One region of the Rhodoferax sp. XS2R6 genome, then DNA from elsewhere that is predicted to be linked to it. Evidence: riboswitches for the same ligand, from Rfam matches in the RefSeq annotation. Region 1 holds a riboswitch; the other holds the start of a gene.
What was found. Region 1 has a riboswitch for thiamine pyrophosphate ahead of thiC (phosphomethylpyrimidine synthase ThiC). Riboswitches for the same ligand answer to the same signal wherever they lie in the genome.
Positions count from the first base shown of each region.

Region 1 (8,407 bases):
CCAACCAGCAAAAGCCCAAGTACATGTGGATCGGCTGCTCCGACAGCCGCGTGCCCGCCAACGAAATCATCGGCCTGGCGCCGGGTGAAATTTTCGTCCACCGCAACGTGGCCAACGTGGTGGTGCATTCGGATCTGAACGCCTTGTCCACCATCCAGTTCGCCGTGGAGCGGCTCAAAGTCAAACACATCATGGTGGTGGGCCACTACGGCTGCTCGGGCGTGCAGGCTGCGCTGGAAGGCGCGCGCATTGGCCTGGCCGACAACTGGCTGCGCCATATCCAGGACGTGCGTGATCGCCACCGCGACATCCTCGACGTCATCCCTGAACACGGCAAGGCTGCGGCCCTGTGCGAACTCAATGCGATCGAGCAGGTGGTTAATGTGGCCCAGAGCACGGTGCTGCAAGACGCCTGGGCGGCCAACCAGGACGTAACCTTGCATGGCTGGGTCTATGGCGTGCACGACGGCCTGGTGCAGGATCTGCACATGACGGTGGGGCGCGAGGATGACCTCGAATTGTTGTACCGCGAGGCCATCTCCGGCGTGCGCCTTTTGCCTCGAAATTTAAGGTAAATAGGCCTTTGGCCCCCGTGGAATATGCGCGAGCAGCTATTAAAAACATAGTGACTGCTGCTCGCCATGTTCCCCACCCGCCTCGATTCCTCGGTCGCTTACGACATCGCCCGCGCGATGCTGGATGGTTTTAACCGCCACTACCAGCTGTTCCGCGCCGAAAGCGCACGCGCCCAACACCGTTTTGAGGTGGCCGACTGGCATGGCCAGCAGCGGGCGCAGCGCGAGCGCATCGAGTTTTACGACCTGCGGGTGAAAGAGTGCTCCAAGCGGCTGGAGCGTGAGTTCAAGGCCGGTGAGCAGGGCATGGACGAGTGGCAGCAGATCAAGCTGCATTACATCGGCCTGCTGGTGGACCACCACCAGCCCGAACTGGCCGAGACCTTCTTCAACTCGGTCACCACCAAGATCCTGCACCGCAGCTATTTCCAGAACGATTTCATCTTTGTGCGCCCGGCAGTCAGTACCGAGTACATCGAAAACCTGGTCTCCGCCGGCCGCCCCAGCCATCGCCCCACCTACCGCAGCTACTACCCCGCGCAGGAGGAGGTGCAGGCCCAGCTGCTGCGCATGGTGCAAGACTTCGACCTGCGTGTGCCCTTTGACGACCTGGCGCGCGATGCGGCACGTGTGAGCGAGGTGATGCGCACCCAGCTGGGCGACGTGACGCTGCGCGCCAACTTCCAGGTGCAGGTGCTGTCCAACCTGTTTTTTCGCAACAAGGGTTGTTACATCATCGGCAAGCTCATCAACGGGTTTGTGGAACACGGCTTTGCGCTGCCCGTGCTGCATGGCCCGAACGGCAAGCTGCGCATCGACGCCGCGTTGTTTGGCGAGGACGACTTGCTGCGCCTGTTCAGTTTTGCCCGGGCCTACTTCATGGTGGACATGGAGATACCCAGCGCCTACGTGCAGTTCTTGCGCGGCATGATGCCGCGCAAGCCGCGCAACGAGCTCTACAACGCGTTGGGGCTGGCCAAGCAGGGCAAGACGCTGTTCTACCGCGACTTTTTGCACCACCTGCAGCACAGCACGGACCAGTTTCGCATCGCTGCGGGCATCAAGGGCATGGTGATGCTGGTGTTTGATTTACCCAGCTACCCCTATGTGTTCAAGGTCATCAAGGACTACTTCCCGCACCAGAAAGAAACCACGCGCGAGCAGGTGAAGGCCAAGTACCAGCTGGTGAAGCAGCACGACCGCGTGGGCCGCATGGCCGACACGCTGGACTATGGCGACGTGGCCTTCCCACGCGAGCGTTTTAGTGACGCGCTGATGGCCGAGCTGCAGCAGTTTGCGCCTAGCCAGCTGGAGATTAGCGATCGTGATGGCGACGGCCAGACCGAGGTCATCATCAAACACCTCTACATCGAGCGGCGCATGATCCCGCTCAACATCTACCTGCAGGAGGCGTTTGACGCTGGTGGTGCCGACCCCGCCAACACCAGCCCGGCCGCGCTGCGCGCACGTGAGCAGATCACCCGTGCCGTCATCGACTACGGCTACGCCATCAAGGACATGGTGGCCGCCAACATCTTCCCGGGTGACATGTTGTGGAAGAACTTCGGCATCACGCGCAACAGCCAGGTCGTGTTTTACGACTACGACGAGATCGAATACCTGACCGACTGCAACTTCCGTAAAGTGCCCGAGCCGCGTAACGAAGAGGAAGAAATGTCCGGCGAGATCTGGTACCGCGTCGGCCCGCACGACGTATTCCCCGAAACCTTCGCGCCATTCTTATTGGGCAACCCGCTGGTGCGCGAGGTCTTCATGCAGTACCACGCCAACCTGCTGGCCCCGGCCTTCTGGCAGACGCAAAAGGAGCGCATTGTGGCGGGCTATGTGCATGATGTGTTTCCGTATGAGCGAGAGAAGCGGTTTATCAACAAAGTGTGAAGGGGATAGGGGGATGAAATACAAAAATATACTGGTGTGCGCGCTGCTGTGTGTGGTCAGTTTGTGGTCGTATGCGCAAATCAATCTGCAACCCAAATACGGGGGGCAGACGAAAAATCCTGCACAACTAGCGGCGGATGCTGACCTTCTTGCGGCGGCGGATAAGGCGTTTGGCAATGACCGCATTAAGGCTGCCAATGAGGTCGCTACGAGAGGGTGGACGCTACTCCGCGGAGGCAAACTGGATGACGCCATGCGTCGCTTCAATCAGGCGTGGTTGCTCAATCCGGAGGACGGTTCTGCCCTGTGGGGCATGGCCGTGATCGAGATGGGTAGGCAGCGCATGGCCTCGGGGCATGCGCTGTTTGAGGAGGCTGCAAAAACGATGTCCCAAGATATCGATTTCCAGGTGGACTATGTGCGTACCAAGGCCCAACTGGCAGACAGTGAAGCAGAGTTGAAGGAAATCTGGCCGGAGTTTGCACGCATCCATACCAAGGCGCCCGATCACACATTGAACTTGCAGAACTGGGCAATCAGCTACTTTTTGGTTGAACGTTACCAAGAAGCATGGGGCAAGATTCTGCTAGCCGAAAAGACGCCGCGCGCACGCGAGTTGGATCCTAACTTCATCAAGGCGCTGAACGAGAAAATGCCGCGACCTTGAGTTGTGGCCCGGGCAGGGCAGAGTGACTTGTCGTACACTCCGCCCTGCCCGGGGTGCGCAATGGTTGCGCTGAGATGGATTCCGAACCCGCGAACTTGATCTGGTTCATACCAGCGTAAGAAGTGCAGCGCAGCCGACGGCAGAATGCCGTCCGGGCGGCGTCTTTTCTCATCAGTTTGCGGGGCAGGTGTCTTTTCTGTCTTCGGGTCTTAACCGGAGAACTCCCGTGAACGCACCCGACAAACTCGCCCAGTTCATTCGCCTCACGCGCGAACCACTTCCCGCCTCCACCAAACGCTACCTGCAAGGCAGCCGCCCTGACATCCAGGTGCCGCTGCGCGAGATTTTGCAGAGCAATGGCGAAGCGATCACGGTGTACGACACCTCCGGCCCCTACACCGACCCGCGTGCCGACATCGATGTGCGCCAGGGCCTGCCGTTGGTGCGCCAGGGCTGGGTGGATGGCCGCGGTGACACCGAACTCTACGCAGGCCGCAAGCCCTTTGCCTTGGACGATGGCCTGAAGAACGGCGAGACCGATGCGCTGGCCGCCTTGCGCGCCCAGGCCGCCGGCCTGCAGCGCCAGCCGCGCCGGGCACGCAGCGGCGCTAACGTGACGCAGATGCACTACGCCCGCAAAGGCATCGTCACCCCCGAGATGGAGTACGTGGCCCTGCGCGAGAACCAGAATCTGGAATGGCAGGCGCAGTACCTGGGCAATGCCGAGCGCGAAGCACGCCTGGCCGGCAACAGCTTTGGCGCCAGCATCCCCAAGGTGGTAACGCCCGAGTTTGTGCGCGATGAGGTCGCGCGCGGCCGCGCCATCATCCCCGCTAACATCAACCACACCGAGCTGGAGCCCATGGCCATTGGCCGCAACTTCCTGGTCAAGATCAACGCCAACATTGGCAACTCGGCCATCACCTCTAGCATCGAGGAAGAAGTGGAAAAGCTGGTCTGGTCCATCCGCTGGGGCGCAGACACCGTGATGGATCTGTCCACCGGCAAAAACATCCACACCACGCGCGACTGGATCGTGCGCAACAGCCCCGTTCCCATCGGCACCGTGCCGATCTACCAGGCGCTGGAGAAGGTGGGTGGCATTGCCGAAGACCTGACCTGGGAGATCTTCCGCGACACGCTGATCGAACAGGCCGAGCAGGGCGTGGACTACTTCACGGTGCACGCTGGCGTACGCCTGCCCTTCATCCACCTGACGGCCAACCGCGTGACCGGCATTGTCTCGCGCGGCGGCTCCATCATGGCCAAGTGGTGCATTGCGCACCATAAAGAGAACTTCATCTACACACACTTCGATGAGATGACGGAGATCATGAAGGCGTATGACGTGAGCTACTCGCTGGGTGATGGCCTGCGCCCCGGCAGCGGTGCCGATGCGAACGACGAGGCGCAGTTTGCCGAGCTGCGTACGCTGGGCGAGCTCACGCACAAGGCCTGGCAGCAGGATGTGCAGGTGATGATCGAAGGCCCTGGCCACGTGCCCATGCACATGGTGCAGGCCAATATGACCGAGCAGCTCAAGCACTGTGGTGAGGCCCCGTTCTACACCCTGGGCCCACTGACCACGGACATTGCGCCGGGCTACGACCACATCACCAGCGGCATTGGCGCGGCCATGATCGGCTGGTTCGGCACCGCCATGCTCTGCTACGTCACACCCAAGGAACATCTGGGCCTGCCGGACCGTGAAGACGTGAAGGTCGGCATCATCACCTACAAGATTGCCGCCCACGTGGCCGATGTGGCCAAGGGCCACCCCGGCGTGCGGGCGCGGGATGACGCGTTGTCCAAGGCGCGCTTCGAGTTCCGCTGGATGGACCAGTTCAACCTCTCGCTGGACCCGGAAACCGCCAAGCAGTTTCACGATGAAACCCTGCCTGCCGAGGGCGCTAAGGTGGCTCATTTCTGCTCCATGTGCGGCCCCAAGTTCTGCTCCATGAAGATCACGCAAGAAGTCCGCGAGTACGCCAAGAACCTGGGCGTGAGCGACGAGCAGGCGCTGCAGTCGGGCATGGACGTCATGTCCGATGAGTTCAAGAAGGTGGGCGGGGAAATTTATATCCCCATCGCTAGAGCCGAAGACATCAAGGCCTGACCGTGGCAGCGAAGCGCATCGGCATTGCCGGCGCGGGGGTGCTCGGGCGGCTGCTGGCATTCACGCTCAGCCGCGCGGGCCACGCCGTGCAGGTGTTCGACCCCGCGTCCGGTCCCGGGTTAGGCCCCGATCCACGCGCGGACTCGGGCTCGCTGGCCGCAGGCTGGACGGCTGCCGGCATGCTGAGCCCCGTGGCCGAGTTGGAGCGTGCAGGTGCTGAAGTGTTTGCGCTGGGCCTGCGCTCCTGCGCGCTGTGGCCGCAGATCGTGCAAGGTTTGGATCAACCCGTGGAGCTGCGTATGCAGGGCAGCCTGCTGCTCGCGCACCGTAGCGATGCGGGCGCCGCCCAACGCGTCGTGGGTCTGCTGCAGGCCAAGGCCGATGCGCCCTACCAGCCGCAACCGTTGACACCGGCGCAGTTGCGCGAACTAGAGCCCAGTATCAGCGGCCCGGCACTGGCCTGGCTGCTGCCGTGTGAAGGTCAAATCCATCCGATCCAGGCGCTGCAGGCCCTGGCGGCGCAGGCCACGGCGCAGGGTGTGCAATGGCATTGGGGCACGACGGTGAGTGCGGTGGAGGCGAGTGTTTTGCGCGTGGGCGATGCACAGCACCGCTTCGACCATGTGTTCGACGTGCGCGGTGTAGGCGCCAAGCCCGCGCTACCCGTGCGTGGCGTGCGTGGCGAAGTGTTCTTGCTGCACGCGCCCGGCGTGCAGTTGCACCGCCCCGTGCGCCTGCTGCACCCGCGCCATTCGGTCTACCTGGTGCCGCGGCCCGGCGATGTGATCGTAGTCGGCGCTAGCGAGATCGAGAGCGAAGACCGCTCGCCCGTGTCGCTGCGCAGCACGTTGGAACTGCTGAGCGCCGCGCACAGCGCCATCCCCGCACTGGCCGAAGCGCGCGTGCTGCACACCGAGACCAATCTGCGCCCCGCGCTGCCCGACAACCTGCCCGTGGTGCGCCACCGCGCAGGCACAACAGAAATCAACGGCCTCTTCCGCCACGGCTGGCTCATCGCCCCCGCCCTGGTGGAGCAGGCCCTGCACGAGTTATCGCTATGAGTACAACAGACACTGCACTGCCCACCATCACCGTGGTGGTGAACGGCAACCCGGAAAGCACCACCGCCCGCACCCTGCAAGCCTGGGTAGAAGCGCGCGGCGTCTTGCCCGCAGGCCTGGCCACCGCAGTCAACGGCAATTTCGTACCGCGCAGCCTGCGCCCGCAGCAGCCGCTGGTCGAGGGCGACTTCATTCTGACCTTCCAACCGATTGAAGGAGGTTAAGAATATGCGAGTCACACCAAGAGACTGGGAGGCAGAGCGCTCTGCGCAGGTAAAGGAGGAGCCCGCACAGCGGGCGGGGGACACGGAGCAGAACGCGCTGACTTCCAGGCTCCCCCCCGAGCAGAGCCAATGGCACATAGGCGGCCGCACCCTCACCAGCCGTTTCTTCCTGGGCACCGCCAGCTATCCGTCCCCCCAGGTCCTGCAAGACGCCATCACGGCCTCCGGTGCGCAAGTCGTCACCATGGGCCTGCGCCGCCAACTGGCCCATGGCGCAGAGGTCGGCGACTTCTTTGCCCTCATCCAAGCCACGGGAGCCCACCTGCTGCCCAACACCGCTGGCTGTTACACCGCCCGCGAAGCCATCACCCTGGCCCACATGGCACGCGAGCTGTTTGACACCACCTGGATCAAACTCGAAGTGGTGGGTGACGCCCACACCCTGCAGCCCGACCCGTTTGAGCTGCTTACAGCCGCCACGCAACTCGTCAAAGATGGCTTTGAAGTCTTCCCCTACTGCATGGACGACCTGGTGAGCTGCAAGCGCCTGCTGGACGTGGGCTGCAACCTCCTCATGCCCTGGGGCGCACCCATCGGCTCGGGCCAGGGGCTGGTCAACCCCGGCGCGCTGCGCACCTTGCGCGCGCGCCTGCCTGGTGTGCCTCTCATCGTGGACGCGGGCATAGGCTCGCCGGCCGACGCGGTGCAGGCCATGGAACTGGGGCTGGACGCCGTGCTGCTCAACAGCGCTGTGGCCCACGCGATGGACCCGGTGCGCATGGCGCGTGCGTTCAAGCTGGGCATCGAATCCGGCCGCTTGGCGTTCGAGGCCGGCGTCATGGCCCGCCAGGACATGGCCGTGGCCTCCACGCCGGTGGTTGGTCACCCCATCTTGCTCTAAGGTTGCTATGAAAAAAGAAGCTGCTCGCGCACTACCCACGAGGGCTAGAAGCACTTTTGACACTGAAGTGCGTTCGGTAGCGGCTGACACGCGCCCCGTGGTCTGGAGCATTGCCGGCTCCGACTCCGGCGCCGGCGCAGGTCTGCAGGCCGACCTCAAAGCCCTGCAAGCCTTTGGCGTGCATGGCTGCACCGCCGTGGCCGCCATCACCGCGCAGAACTCGGTGGCCGTTACCCGCGTGGAGCCCGTCAGCGCCGAGCTGCTGGACGCACAACTGGCGGCGCTGGCGCAGGATATGCCGCCCCAGGCCATCAAGACCGGCCTGCTGGGCAGTGTGGACAACGTGCGCGTCGTTCGCCAGTGGGTGGATCGTTTGCGCGCGCAGGGGCTGCCCGTGGCGCTGGTGGTGGACCCGGTGCTGGGCTCCACCACGGGCGCCAGCTTTGCAGGCGACGCTATGGTGCAAGCCTATGTGCAGGAGCTGCTGCCACGCGCCACGCTGATTACGCCTAACCGCGTGGAAGCGGAGCGCTTGGGCCTGCGTGCGGGGCAAGCGTATGAAGTGGGGCAGCCCTCGGTGGTCATCACCGGTGGCGACGACGCGAGGGCCAACGGATTGGCCAGTGACTGGTTCAGCAGCCCCGAGGCCAGTGGCTGGCTCAGCCTGCCGCGTGTGGACACCATCCACCACCACGGCACCGGCTGCACCTTCGCGTCCACCGCCGCGGCTGCGCTGGCCAGTGGCTACTGCGTGGCCGACGCGGTGGTGCTCGCCAAAATGGCCACCACCCACGCACTGCGCCATGCCTATGCTGCAGGGCAGGGCGCAGGTCCTGTGCAGGCGCTGCTGGACTTCGCGCAGCACGCCGACAACCTGCCTTGGCTGCAGGCCCAGCCCGGCGCACAAAGCGCCTTCTCGAATTTGAGCAACCCGGCCCTGGGTGTCTATGCGGTGGTCGACAGT
Region 1 covers NZ_JBWMAY010000001.1:1,197,429-1,205,835, reverse strand. Annotated here, with positions in the region: gene can (carbonate dehydratase) at 1-575, shown strand, start outside; gene aceK (bifunctional isocitrate dehydrogenase kinase/phosphatase) at 642-2,474, shown strand; gene AC097A_RS05785 (tetratricopeptide repeat protein) at 2,488-3,141, shown strand; TPP riboswitch at 3,181-3,281, shown strand; gene thiC (phosphomethylpyrimidine synthase ThiC) at 3,368-5,257, shown strand; gene AC097A_RS05775 (FAD-dependent oxidoreductase) at 5,260-6,318, shown strand; gene thiS (sulfur carrier protein ThiS) at 6,315-6,542, shown strand; gene AC097A_RS05765 (thiazole synthase) at 6,547-7,443, shown strand; gene thiD (bifunctional hydroxymethylpyrimidine kinase/phosphomethylpyrimidine kinase) at 7,511-8,407, shown strand, end outside.

Region 2 (8,407 bases), on a different contig from region 1:
ACGTACGCGTAATGCAACGTTCGCGCGAAGCCGAGGTGCATGTGGCCGCTGCGCTGGCCGGTAGCCAAAGTGGTGGCACTACGCCACTGATGACGGAGTTTCCCACTGGCAATCCCCTGGCCGACCAGCTGAAGATGGTGGCGCGCCTGATCCAGGGCCGGGATGTGCTGGGCGCCAAGCGCCAGGTGTTCATGGTGTCGCTGGGCGGCTTCGATTTGCACGACAACCTGATTGCCCAACAGCCCGTGTTGATGGGTCGCGTCAGTGAAGCCATGGCGGCGTTTTACCGCGCTACCGTCGAGCTGGGCGTGGCGCAGAATGTGACCGCTTTTACGGCGTCCGACTTCGGCCGCACGCTCACGTCGAATGGCGATGGTTCCGACCACGGCTGGGGCGGCCACCACCTTGTGGTCGGTGGCGCCGTCAAGGGCCGCGCCTTTTATGGCGCGCCGCCCCCTGTCAGCGTGGGCAACACCGGCGCACCACAAGACCAATGGCATGTGGGTCAAGGCCGTCTGCTGCCCAGTACCTCGGTGGATCAGTACGCCGCCACACTGGCACGATGGTTTGGCGTCGGGCCACTAGAGATGAACACCATCCTGCCAAACCTGCGGCAGTTTGGGGCGGCCGCTGGGCGAGCCGACTATCCTGTGGATTTGGGATTTATGGGAATGTCTGCATGAGAGTGATGGTGTTGGGTGGGTACGGAAACTTTGGCGCTCGTATCTGTCGTGCCCTGGCTGCAGATCCCTCCATCACCTTGCTGGTTGCTGGACGGGATGGGAGCCGTGCTTCCGCCTTTGCTGCAGAACTCAACCACGCGCATGGCGCGGGTGCCAGCGCTGCGGTGGTGGATTGCCAGAGCCCGGATTTTTCACAAACACTGCGCGAGCACCGGGTCGGACTGCTGATCCACACTGCGGGCCCGTTTCAGGGGCAAGACTATGCGGTGGCTCGGGCGTGTGCAGAGGCCGGTGCGCATTACATCGACCTGGCCGACGGTCGGCGTTTTGTGTGTGACTTTGCTTCGGCCATGCAGGGCCCGTTTGTGGCGGCCAACCGGGTGGCGATCACCGGTGCCAGCACGGTGCCGGCCTTGTCGTCTGCAGTGGTGGACTTTCTGTGCCGCGGCTGGCAGTGCATCGACAGTATTGATACCTGCATTGCCCCGGCACAAACGGCGCCGCGCGGTGTCGCCACGCTGGAGGCGGTGCTGAGTTATTGCGGTGCCCCCGTGCAGGTGTGGCGCGGCGGGCAGTGGCAGGCGCAGACCGGCTGGTCCTATCCGCAGCGTGTGGAGTTTCAACGCCTGAAGCCTCGGTTGGGCGCGGTCTGCGACATCCCCGATCTGGAACTATTCCCCGCGCACTACCAGGTGCAAGACCACATGGTGTTTCGCGCGGCTCTGGAAGTCGGCCTTTCCCAGCGGGCCTTTGCATTTCTGGCCTGGCTGCGTAAACATGGGGTGTTGAAGAATCCATCTGCTTTGGCTAGGCTACTCAATGCAGGCGCCCCATGGTTTGACCCGCTGGGTTCCGCACTGGGCGGCATGGTGGTGCGCGTGGGTGGTTTGAACGCGGACAACATGCCGGCCCGACGCGCCTGGCACATCGCCGCTGACAAAGACCATGGCCCCGAAATCCCCTGCATGGCCGCCATCCTGCTGGCTCGCCGCTTGGCAGCAGGTGAGCGCATGGAATCCGGTGCACGCGCTTGTGTGGGGCTGCACAAGTTGGAAGACTTCACCCCCGAGTTCGCCAAGTGGGGCATGGTCACGGATGTCTTGGAGGAGGGCTAAGCCATGGGACATGCTGAGCTGCGGTGGCTGCGCTACAGCCTGGTTTTTGTCTGGCTGGCCACGGCGATCGTCAGTGTGCTGGAGCTGCGTGGGCAAAGCCGCATGCTGCTGGTGGCCAGTGGCGTGACGGACGTGCGCGTGGCCGATGCCCTGGTGTGGGCGGGGGCTGCCGTGGATGCATTGCTAGGACTGCTTTTGCTGGTGTTGCCGGTGCGGCGCGTCTACGGCTTGGCCTTGTTGGTGATGCTGGGCATGACGGTGGTGGCGACCTTCATGCAGCCTGCGCTGTGGTTGCATCCGTTGGGGCCTTTGACCAAAAACGTGCCGATTGCGGTGGTGTTGTGGATCTTGACGCGGAGGTCGCCGTGAGTCTGTATGTGTTTTTGAAGTGGGTGCACATTCTGTCCAGCGTGGTGCTGGTGGGTACCGGGTTTGGCACGGCGTTTTTCTTCTTTTATGCGAACCGCAGTGGCGTGGTGGCCGCGCAGGCCGTGGTGTCACGCTTGGTGGTGCGGGCCGACACCTGGTTCACTTCGCCCGCCGTGGTGATCCAGCCCATCACGGGCGTGTGGATGGCCTACCTGGCCGGTTACCCCTGGCACACGCCATGGTTGCTGGTGACGGTGGCGCTCTACCTGTTCACGGGTGCCTGCTGGACACCCGTGGTGGCGCTGCAGCTGCGCATGGCCGACATGGCGAAAGCGGCACATGAAAAGAACGAATCCTTGCCGGAGCTTTACTGGCAGTACGCGCGCCGCTGGGAAGCGCTGGGCTACCCCGCCTTCATCGCCATGCTGGCGGTGTTCTACCTGATGGTGGCCAAGCCGGCCCTGTGGGCATAGGCCTGCGCAGGCGGCCCACAGACGCAAAAGCCTACAATCCAAGCTTCCACCGGGGGTGTCCGTCACAGGACTGAGAAATACCCCATGTACCTGATCTGGGTTATGCCAGCGTAGGAAGTGTGAGAAGCCTGTCCCGTCTTGCGGGTGCCGGTTTTTGATGCGACCTTCTGCTGGCGCATTAAAAGCGAGCACACCATGCAACACGGGATTTTTTCGTTTCTGAAGACCACGCTGGGCGCGGCCTTGCTGACCGCCGGCTTGGCGGCTGCCCACGCTGCCGACCTGCGCGTGCTGACCCACAGCTCATTCACCGTGCCCAAGCCCCTGCTGGCACAGTTTGAAAAAGACAATGGCGTGAAGCTGCGCATCACCAAGGCCGGTGACGCCGGCGAGATGCTGAACAAGCTCATCCTCACCAAGGCCAATCCGATTGCCGATGTGGTCTACGGCATCGACAACGCGCTGGCGCCCAAGGCCCTGGCGGCCGACGTGCTCGACAGCTACGCCGGTGCCGCCGCAGGCCGCAAGCCCGCCGCCGAACTGCCCGCACCGCTGGTGCCCGTGGACTACGGCTACGTGACCCTGAACTACGACAAGGCCTGGTTTGCCAAGAACAACGTGGCCGTGCCCAAGGCGCTGGAAGACCTGGCCCAGCCTGCCTACGCCAAATTGCTCGTTGTGCAAAACCCCGCGACCAGCAGCCCTGGTTACGCCTTCCTGCTGGCCACCATTGGCGCCATGGGCGAGGACAAGGCCTTTGACTTCTGGGCCAAGCTGCGCGCCAACGGCCTGAAGGTGGCCAAGGGCTGGAGCGAGGCCTACTACACCGAGTTCAGCCAGAACGGCGGCAAACACCCCATCGTGGTGAGCTACGCCACCAGCCCGGCAGCAGAGTTGTTTTACAGCAAGACCAAGCTGGCTGAGCCACCCACCGCATCGCTGAGCCTGCCCGGCGCCGTGTTCCGCCAGGTCGAAGGCGTGGCCTTGGTCAAGGGCGGCAAGGAGCGCGCTGCGGCCGAGAAGTTTGTGGAATTCCTGCGCTCGCCCGCCGTGCAACAGGGCATGCAGACCGAGATGTGGATGTACCCCGCCGAAGTAGGTGTGGCCAAGTCCGACGCCTTCAAGTTCGCCCCCGAGCCCACCGCTTTTAATGCACCCAGCGATGCCGACATTGCCAGCAAGGGCGCCGGTTGGGTGGCGCGCTGGACCAAGGTGGTGCTGAAGTAATCCGCGGAAACCTGAGCCTGCGGAGTTGACCATGCGCCACCGCAACCCGGCGCAGCCCTGGGCGGGCTGGGTGCTGCCCGTGCTGCCACTGGTGTTTTTGCTGGTGGTGCTGGTGGCCCCTGCGCTGCGTTTGCTGGTGGAGGGCTGGCGGGGCGATGCGGGCGTTGCCATCTTGTTCGCACCCTGGTTGGACCCGTATTTGCGCTGGCGCATGGCCTGGTCGTTCTGCCAGGCCACCATCACCTGCGTCGCTGCGCTCATTCTCGGCCTGCCCATGGCCTGGGTGTTGGCGCGTTTTGATTTCCCCGGTCGCACGCTGATTCTGCGCGGGCTCATGCTGCCATTTGTGGTGCCCACGCTGGTGGCGGCCATGGGCGTGCTGGCGCTGCTGGGGCCGCAGGGCCTGCTGGTGCAGTTTGGCGGGCCGGACCTGCAGGACACGCCCTGGCTGCTGCTCTACGGCAATCTGTTTTTCAACCTCTGCGTGGTGGTGCGCGCGGGCACCGATGCGCTGGGGCAGGTGAGTGCCTCGCGCGTGGCCGCGGCGCGCACGCTGGGCGCCACGCCCTGGCGTGCGTTCTGGCGCGTGGAGTGGCCAGCCATCGCGCCCTGGCTGGCCTCGGCGCTGTGCCTGGTGTTTCTGTATTGTTTTGCCGGCTTTGGCCTGGCGCTGGTGCTGGGCGGGCAAGATTACGCCACGGCCGAGGTGGAGATCTACACGCTGGTGGCACACGAGCTGCAGCTGCAGCAGGCCGGTGTGCTGGCGGTGTGGATGCTGCAGCTAACCGCGCTGGTGGCGTTGGCTTACGCCGCTATTGAACGCCGGCTGGCTGCGCCCGGCCGTGCGGACCGCCTACCGCGTGTGCAACCCCACGGCGCGGCGCAATGGGCTGCGGTGCTGGCCATGGCTGGTGTTTATATGCTGATTTGTGCTCTACCCCTCGTCGCCATTGCGCAAGGTGCTATGAATTCGGGAGCGGATGCTTGGGCCGTGCTGCTGGAAGACGACACGCTGGCCGCGCTGTGGAACACGGCGCGTTTCACCGCACTGTCCCTGTTGCTGGCCACCGCGCTGGGCCTGGCGCACGCGCTGGCGGCGCGGCGTGTGTTGTGGCTGCGGGCACTGGTGTTTCTGCCCTTCATGGTGTCGCCGGTGATGGTGGCGTTTGGCTTGTTGCTGCTGTACCCGGCGTGGACCGGCAGCTTTGGCCTGCTGGTGGCGGCCTATGCCTTGCTGGCCTACCCATTTGTGGCCAAGTCCATTGCCTCCGCGCTGGACAGCCTGCCCCAGCACTACCTGGATGCCGCGCGCAGCCTGGGTGCCAGTCCGTGGCGCGCGTTTGTGCGTGTGACGCTGCCGCTGCTGGCGCCCGCATTGCGCCGTGGCATGGCGTTTGCGGCGGCCACGGCGGTGGGTGAGTTTGCGGTCACGCTGTTTTTGTCGCGCCCCGAGTGGGCCACACTCACCACCCTGATCTATCAGCACCTGGGCCGCCCCGGTGCGGCCAACCGCAGCGCCGCGCTGGTGCTGGCCTGTGTGCTCATGGGGCTGGCGCTGCTGGCCTTTTTGCTGATTGAAACCAAGCCCTCTGAGGACCGCGAACATGCTTGAGCTGCAGGCCATCTGCAAACACTGGCAGCCCACCCATGCACCACGTGGTGCGGTACCACGCCCGCTGCTGCAGGACCTGCAACTGCAGGTGCGCCCCGGCGAGACGGCGGCGCTCCTGGGCCCCTCCGGCAGCGGCAAGAGCACGTTGCTCAAGATCGTGGCCGGGCTGGAGCCGCCCGAGAGTGGGCGCGTGTTGTTTGCCGGCCAAGACATCACCCGCACCCCGCCCGAGCGGCGTGGCTTTGCACTGATGTTCCAGGACTTCGCGCTGTTCCCGCACCTCAACGTGTTGGACAACGTGGCCTTTGGCCTGGTGGAGCAGGGCCAGCGCAAGGCCGCGGCGCGCGAGCAGGTGCGCGCCATGCTGGAGCGTTTTGGCCTGCAGGCCTATGCCAAATCCAAGGTGTGGCAGCTATCGGGTGGCGAGCAGCAGCGCGTGGCGCTGGCGCGTGCGCTGATCACCCAGCCTCGCGTGCTGCTGTTGGATGAACCCTTCTCGGCGCTGGACGCCGAGCTGCGCCTGCAGCTGCGCCAGGAGTTTGTGCAGCGTATTGCGGAGTTCCAGATGGCCACCATTTTGGTGACGCACGACGAAACCGAAGCGCGTGCCATGGGCACATGCGGCTACCGGCTGGTGGACGGGGCACTGGCGCCCCAGTGGTGAAGGCGAGCGCAGCGCCTACTTGCTGTCGCGTGGGCGAATGCTTTCCTTGAGCACATTGGCCGGGTAGTAGGTCTGAAAACTCTTCCACAGCGTACTCGCCACGGTGGGGCGGTTCAGCAGGGCCAGCAGCGTGGCGCTGTCTTCTTTGCTGAGAGAGTTTTTGGAGATGTAAAGGCCGTTGTCTCCCCAGGGCAATTCCGCAATCGGGTCGAAGCGCAGCTTGTCCACCATGTCGCTAACCCGCGCATCGTCCTGGATAGCCCCCACCAGAATCACTGGCGCCATGATGGTGACATCCCCCGGGTTGGCCTTGAGCACCCGGGCTACGGCCAGCGGGTCAGATTCCAGCACCAGGCGGTTTTGCCGCTGCAGGGCCTCCGTCAGTTCCTGGTAGGCCACGCCGTAATCGAATCCACGCACCAGCACCACGCGCACGTCCTTGCGCTCAATCAGGTCGTAGGCGCTCTTGAAGGGTGCTCGCTTCCCATCCAACGAAATCAGGGTGGCGCGGCTGCGGGTGAGCGGCACAAATATGCCGTGCTCGTCGCGTCGTTGGGTCTTGGTGGCCGGCACCAGCAGGTCCGCCTTGCCGGTTTCAAACAACAGTTCCTGGCGCGCACGTGGCACCGGCGTCAGCACAAATTCACAACCGTCTTTGCCACCCAGTGAACGCAGCAGTTCGGGGTAAATGCCGCTGATCTCGCCATCGCTGATGATCACACTTTGCCCCGTGGACGACATGGGGACTTGCATCGGGCGGGAGCAGTTCGCCATGGCTACCCCACCCGTGGCAAGGGCAATGCAAGTAGTCAACGTAGGCAAGAGAGTGGGCAGGCGCACGAGGAGCTTCCGGTTTGTTACAAATCAGTCTAGCGCAAGCCCCCTGTGCTGTCAGCGGTAAAAGCCAGAACCAGGGCCTGGCGCAGGGCCATGGCCTAGGGCCTATGACGGAGTGAGCCCAACGGACTATTGAGCCGGTCCGATCGAGCCGTTAACCTTGTAACACTTTGATACAAGGTGAGGAAAAAACGTATGTCTTTCAAATTCTGGATGGTTGGCGCACTCAGCGCCACCTTGGCACTGGCCGCACAGGCCAGCACCCCCAATACCAACACCACCATTTACGGTGACAACTTCGGCACTGGCAGCAGCTACAGCACCACCTTTTTGAATGGTGTGACGGCTAATTTTGTTGCCAAGGTTGGTGAAGACGCCGCCAAGTTCAGCTTCAAGCCCGGTCAGGGCGGTTTCCAGGGCGTGGGCGTGTCGCCCAAGCGCGGTTCCGAGCGCACCCCGGGCGAAATCGACATTGGCGAGTCCATCACCGGCAGCTTCTCTGCCGGTATCAAGATCACCAGCTTCACGCTAGGGCTGTTGTTTGACGGCGGCGAATACCACGATGTGAACGAAGTCGCCAAGGTCAAGGCCTTCTACGAAGGTAGGTGGCACTCCTTCACGCTCAAGGCTACCGGTACCACCTTGGCGCTGTGGTCTGGCGTTGGCGCGACCATCACCAACCTGAGCGCAGCCGCTGATGGCCTGGGCGGTGTCTGGAATGTGGCAAACCCCTTTGGCGACAAGCTGGTCAGCAAGCTGGTTTTCACGGCGATTGAGGGCGACGCAGCCCGTGGTTGCCGCAACTGCACCAACCAGTCCGACTACACGCTGATCAGTGTGAGCGCCGTGCCCGAACCCGAAACCTATGCCTTGTTGCTGGCCGGTCTGGGCGCGGTGGGCATGGCGGCGCGCCGTCGCAAGCAGCAGCGCTGAGCGTTTGCGTTCCCCAACAAAAAACCGGCCTTGTGCCGGTTTTTTGTTGGGCGTCTGTCGGCGCATCAGGCCGGTGCAATGCCATCAGCGCGCAGGTGCAGCACACGGTCGGCCTGCGCGGTAGCGGCCAACGAATGGGTGACCAGTACCAGCGCCGTGCCGTGCTGGCGGGTTTGCGCCACCAGCGCGTCCATCACTTTGGCGGCGGTGGTCGGGTCCAGGTTGCCGGTGGGTTCATCGGCCAGCAGCAGGGCGGGCTGGTGCACCAGTGCCCGCGCTATGGCCACGCGCTGCAGCTGCCCGCCGCTGAGCTGCTGCGGCAGGCGTGCGCCCAGGCCACCCAGGCCCACGGCCTCTAGCAGCGCTTCCACCCGCGCCGGGTCGGGCCGGTTCAGCAGCAGCAGGGGCAACGCCACGTTCTGCGCCACATCCAGGTGCGGCAACACATGGAAGGCCTGGAACACAAAACCTACCGCCTCGCGGCGCAGCAGGGC
Region 2 covers NZ_JBWMAY010000002.1:161,973-170,379, forward strand. Annotated here, with positions in the region: gene AC097A_RS07305 (DUF1501 domain-containing protein) at 1-683, shown strand, start outside; gene AC097A_RS07310 (saccharopine dehydrogenase family protein) at 680-1,798, shown strand; gene AC097A_RS07315 (DoxX-like family protein) at 1,802-2,167, shown strand; gene AC097A_RS07320 (DUF2269 family protein) at 2,164-2,640, shown strand; TPP riboswitch at 2,682-2,775, shown strand; gene AC097A_RS07325 (thiamine ABC transporter substrate-binding protein) at 2,836-3,867, shown strand; gene AC097A_RS07330 (ABC transporter permease) at 3,899-5,479, shown strand; gene AC097A_RS07335 (ABC transporter ATP-binding protein) at 5,472-6,143, shown strand; gene AC097A_RS07340 (substrate-binding periplasmic protein) at 6,159-6,896, opposite strand; partial or broken gene AC097A_RS07345 (FxDxF family PEP-CTERM protein) at 7,812-7,913, shown strand; gene AC097A_RS07350 (ABC transporter ATP-binding protein) at 7,979-8,407, opposite strand, start outside.
Region 2: another riboswitch for thiamine pyrophosphate. It lies ahead of AC097A_RS07325 (thiamine ABC transporter substrate-binding protein); the one in region 1 lies ahead of thiC (phosphomethylpyrimidine synthase ThiC).